2 regions of the Streptomyces sp. LN549 genome follow, and region 2 is predicted to be linked to the other one. Evidence: riboswitches for the same ligand, from Rfam matches in the RefSeq annotation. Region 2 holds a riboswitch; the other holds the start of a gene.
What was found. Region 2 has a riboswitch for glycine ahead of gcvP (aminomethyl-transferring glycine dehydrogenase). Riboswitches for the same ligand answer to the same signal wherever they lie in the genome.
Positions count from the first base shown of each region.

Region 1: another riboswitch for glycine. It lies ahead of gcvT (glycine cleavage system aminomethyltransferase GcvT); the one in region 2 lies ahead of gcvP (aminomethyl-transferring glycine dehydrogenase).

Region 1 is NZ_JAZHRI010000002.1:6,279,470-6,281,855, forward strand. Features, by position in the region: gene gcvH (glycine cleavage system protein GcvH) at 1-175, opposite strand, end outside; gene gcvT (glycine cleavage system aminomethyltransferase GcvT) at 277-1,404, opposite strand; glycine riboswitch at 1,546-1,639, opposite strand; gene SH922_RS28375 (AAA family ATPase) at 1,809-2,386, shown strand, end outside.
Region 2 is NZ_JAZHRI010000002.1:1,250,867-1,253,252, forward strand. Features, by position in the region: gene gcvP (aminomethyl-transferring glycine dehydrogenase) at 1-997, opposite strand, end outside; glycine riboswitch at 1,191-1,287, opposite strand; gene SH922_RS05615 (PRC-barrel domain-containing protein) at 1,389-1,769, shown strand; gene SH922_RS05620 (DNA polymerase IV) at 1,694-2,386, opposite strand, start outside.

The sequences.
Region 1 (2,386 bases), 5.0 Mb from region 2:
CGCCGCAGGTCTCGCCCGCGGTCACCGTGTCACCGACCTCGGGGAGCTGGGCGTAGACGACGTCACCGAGCGCGTTGGCCGCGAACTCCGTGATGCCGATCGTGGCCACACCGTCCTCGACGGCCGACAGCCACTCGTGCTCCTTGCTGTACCGCAGCTGCTGGGGGTTGCTCATGACCTGAATTCTCCTGTACGCGGGGGAGTGCTGATGAACGATGGTCTTACGGTGTGAGACGGGACTGCGTCACTTGCGCAGTGCCGGATCCGCCTGCGGTTCTACTTCTGCCGCTTGTAGAACGGCAGCGCCACGACCTCGTAAGGCTCGTGGCTGCCCCGGATGTCCACCGCGACGCCCGCGGTGCCGGGCGTGGCGTGTGCGGCGTCGACGTACGCCATGGCGATCGGCTTGCCGAGTGTGGGCGAGGGCGCGCCCGAGGTGACCTCGCCGATGACCTGGGCGGCGGTCCCGCCGACGGCGACAACGGGGTACCCGGCGCGCGGCACCCGGCGGCCCTCTGCGACCAGACCGACGAGCTTGCGGGGCGGGGCGGTCTCGGCGCGCTCGGCGGCGGCCTCCAGGGCCTTGCGGCCGACGAAGTCGCCCTCCTTCTCGAACTTCACGACCCGGCCCAGACCGGCGTCGAACGGCGTCAGCGCCGTGGTCAGCTCGTGGCCGTACAGCGGCATGCCCGCCTCCAGGCGCAGCGTGTCGCGGCAGGAGAGCCCGCACGGGATGAGGCCGCGCGAGGCACCCGCCTCGGTGAGGGCCCGCCACAGCTGCTCGGCGTGCTCGGGTGCGACGAACAGCTCGAAGCCGTCCTCGCCGGTGTAGCCGGTACGGGCGATCAGCGCGGGGACTCCGGCGACCGTGCCGGGCAGCCCGGCGTAGTACTTCAGGCCGTCCAGGTCGGCGTCGGTGACGGCGGCGAGGATGGCGGGGGACTCGGGGCCCTGGACGGCGAGCAGCGCGTACGCGTCGCGGTCGTCGCGCACCTCGGCGTCGAAGCCCTCGGCGCGCGCGGTCAGGGCGTCCAGCACGATCTGCGCGTTGCCCGCGTTGGCGACGACCATGTACTCGGTCTCGCCCAGGCGGTAGACGATCAGGTCGTCCAGGATGCCGCCGTCCTCGGCGCAGATCATCGTGTAGCGGGCGCGGCCCACCGAGACGGTGCCGATGTTGCCGACGAGCGCGAAGTTCAGCAGGGCCACGGCCTCGGGGCCGGTGACGGTGATCTCGCCCATGTGCGAAAGGTCGAAGAGGCCGGCCTTCGTGCGCACGGCGTTGTGCTCGTCGCGCTCACTGGCGTACCTCAGGGGCATGTCCCAGCCCGCGAAGTCGGTCATGGTCGCACCCAGCGAACGGTGCAGGGCATCGAGGGCGGTGAGACGGGGGGCGGTGCTCATGGATAAGGCTCCCAGGGCATGACGACGAGGACGATCCCTCCCCATCTGTCATCGGAACCTGAGAGGTTCGCCGAGAGGCCCCGGAGGGGTTCGGCTTGCACCTTGGGTGGAGCCGCAGGGCGACTCGCTTTTCAGATCTGCCTCATCCACGCGGTACGGGGCCTGAGAGATTCAAGGGAGGATCTTGCTCCTTCGGCGCCCGGCACGGTGGCCGGGACTCTCCCGCGCGGATTCGAGCGGCCTATATGCAGTTGACGGGGTCATCATCGCACGCATTGCGGGAGAGTGGGGGGCCGGTACCGGTGCCGGTCTCCTGCGGGATCCGGCGGGTCGGACGGTTGTGCCGCATTACCTTTTCTTTACACTTCTTGGGCAGGTGTGGGTCAGCCGACAGGGGGAGGGCGATGACGACGCAGCGGTACGCGACGACCGCGGGGGTCGCGCACGGCGCACTGCCCGCGCAGCCGGGTGCGCCGGCCAGGGAGGTGGTGGGCCCGCACGCACCCGTCGTACGGGACCTGCGGGAGCGGGGCGGGCGCAGCCCTCGCAGCCTGCACTTCGCGGCGGGCGACGTGGTGGTGGTCTCCGGACTGCCCGGCAGCGGCAAATCGACCCTCATCGCACGGGCTGTCTCGGTGCACGCCGTCGACTCCCAGAACACCAGGGACCGCTGGGCGGACCTGGTGCCCCGCTTACTCCCGTACGCCCTCTACCGTCCGCTCGTCCGCGTCGCCCACTACTGGGGCCTGTGGCGGGTGCTGCGCTCCGGCGCATCCGTCGTCGTCCACGACTGCGGCACCCAGGCCTGGGTGCGCGGCTGGCTGGCCCGTGATGCCCGGCGCCGCGGCCGCATCCTGCACCTCGTGCTGCTCGACGTCACCCCGCAGACGGCGAGGGAGGGGCAGCGCGAGCGCGGCCGAGGGGTCTCCGGATACGCGTTCGCCCGGCACCGCCGGGCCGTGGGGCGGCTGCTGCGGGACAC
Region 2 (2,386 bases):
GGCGGATGTGCTGCTCGCGGGTCTGCAGGGCCAGCCGGTACGCCTTGTTGCCGTCCGCGTCCACGGAGACACCGACGAGGCGGCCGGGGAGGCTGCGGGCGAACTTCTCGCGTACGGCCATGAAGCCGGCGTGCGGTCCGCCGAAGCCCATCGGCACACCGAAGCGCTGCGTGGTGCCGACCGCGATGTCCGCTCCGAGGTCGCCGGGCGAGGTGAGCAGGGTGAGCGCCAGCAGGTCCGCGGCCACGGTGACGATCGCGCCGAGCTCGTGGGCCTGCTCGATGACGGGCTTGATGTCCCGTACGGCTCCGGAGGCGCCCGGGTACTGCAGCAGCACGCCGAAGACGCCGCGCTCGGCGATCTCGGCCGGGATGCCGTCGGTGAGGTCGGCGACGACGACCTCGACCCCGGTCGGCTCGGCGCGGGTCTCGATGACGGCGACGGTCTGCGGCAGGGTGTCGGCGTCGACCAGGAAGACGCCCTTCTTCACCTTGCCGACGCGCCGGGCCAGTGCCATGGCCTCGGCCGCGGCGGTGCCCTCGTCGAGCAGCGAGGCGCCGGAGGTGGGCAGCCCGGTGAGCTCGGCGACCATCGTCTGGAAGTTCAGGAGGGCTTCGAGACGGCCCTGGGAGATCTCCGGCTGGTACGGCGTGTAGGCCGTGTACCAGGCAGGGTTCTCCATCACGTTGCGAAGGATCACCGGCGGGGTGAACGTGCCGTAATAGCCGAGGCCGATCATCGGGGCCAGGACGTGGTTGCGGTCGGCGAGGAGGCGCAGCTCGGCCAGCACCTCGGCCTCGGTCCGGGCCGTCGGCAGCTGCAGCGCCTCGGCGCTCCTGATGACATCGGGCACCGCAGCCGCGGTCAGCTCGTCGAGCGAGCCGTAACCGACCTGGGCGAGCATCTTCGCCTGTGCCTCGGCATCGGGACCGATGTGGCGCTGCTCGAAGGGGATTCCCTGTTCGAGCTGGGTGAGCGAAGTGCGACGGGGGGTCATGATGGAGGCCTCCTGGTCTGTCACGACCTGCGAGGGGCACCACGGCGCGGGGTGCCCGAACGGCCTCCCCCTCTGTCATCTCAACCTGAGAGCTTCACCGGTGCCCGCGGGGCGCACCGGCTTTCACCGTCGGTGAGGGAGAGGTCCGGCCCGGCCGAGGCCGTGCGAAACCCGCCCTGCTTTCCAGAGTGACCTCGTCCGTGCGGTACGGGGGCCTGAGAGATTCCGGGGAGGATTTGCTCCTTCGGCGCCTCCGGACTTCCTCCGGAGGACTCTCCCGCACAGGGTCAGCAGCCATTGCCAGCCTACCAGCGGGGTATGCGGTGGAAGTCTCGAGTGGCCAATGCCACGGATCTGCACTTCTGTAGTGCCTGTGGAGTAGCTGCGACCCATGGGAGGCACCGTGCAGACCGACATCGATCCGCGCAGCCTGATCGGCCGCAAGGCGTTCGACCGCAAGGGCACCAAGATCGGAACCGTGGACGAGGTGTATCTCGACGACGCCACCGGTGTGCCCGAATGGGCGGCCGTACGTACCGGACTGTTCAGCCGGGACGCCTTCGTCCCGTTGGAGCCCAGCGAATTCGTCGAGGACACGCTGCGCATCCCCTTCGACCGCGCCCTGATCAAGGACGCACCCGACTTCGGCGTCGGCCGTCACCTCTCGCCGGAACAGGAGCTTCAGCTCTACCGGCACTACGGTCTGGACTCGGCGCCGGGCGAGAGCGCCCCCGACCGCGACTTCGGCAGGCTGGCGGGCCAGGACGAGTAGTCCACCGGGTTCCGCACGAGCGGCAGCGGATCGGCCGGCTGCAGTTCCGGATCATCGATACGGAACGTACGGACCCGGCCGGGCGCCGATTCCGGTTCCTCGAATCGCACCGTCACCCGCCCGACCCCGCTGCCCTGCACCCAGCCGTGCCCGTGCGTGTCGTGGTGTACGTCGTGACCGGCCGGCCAGCGCCGCGCCGCGAGCTGCTCCGCACTTTCCTGCGCGGGCTCCTCGCCCGCCGGCTCTCCCTCGTCCACGCCCGCCTCGGCGGTGTCGGGGAGCTCGGCGGCCGTCCGCTCGTCCGCCGCCTGGGCGAACAGGTCCTCCTGGGTGAAGTCGGCGAGCCCTGTGACGCCGACGCCCAGCAGCCGCACGCCGCCGGTGGTGTCCACGGACTCCAGGAGCCGCGCAGCGGCCTCTCTGACGACCGTGGGGTCGTCGGTGGGCCCTCGGAGCGTCTCGGAGCGGGTGAGGGTCGAGAAGTCGTAGCGCCGCACTTTCAGCACCACCGTGCGCCCCGACCGCCCGGCACCCCTCAGCCGCCGGACACACCGGTCGGCGAGCCGCTCCACCTCTGTCCTGACCCGGACGCGGTCATGCAGATCCGTGTCGAAGGT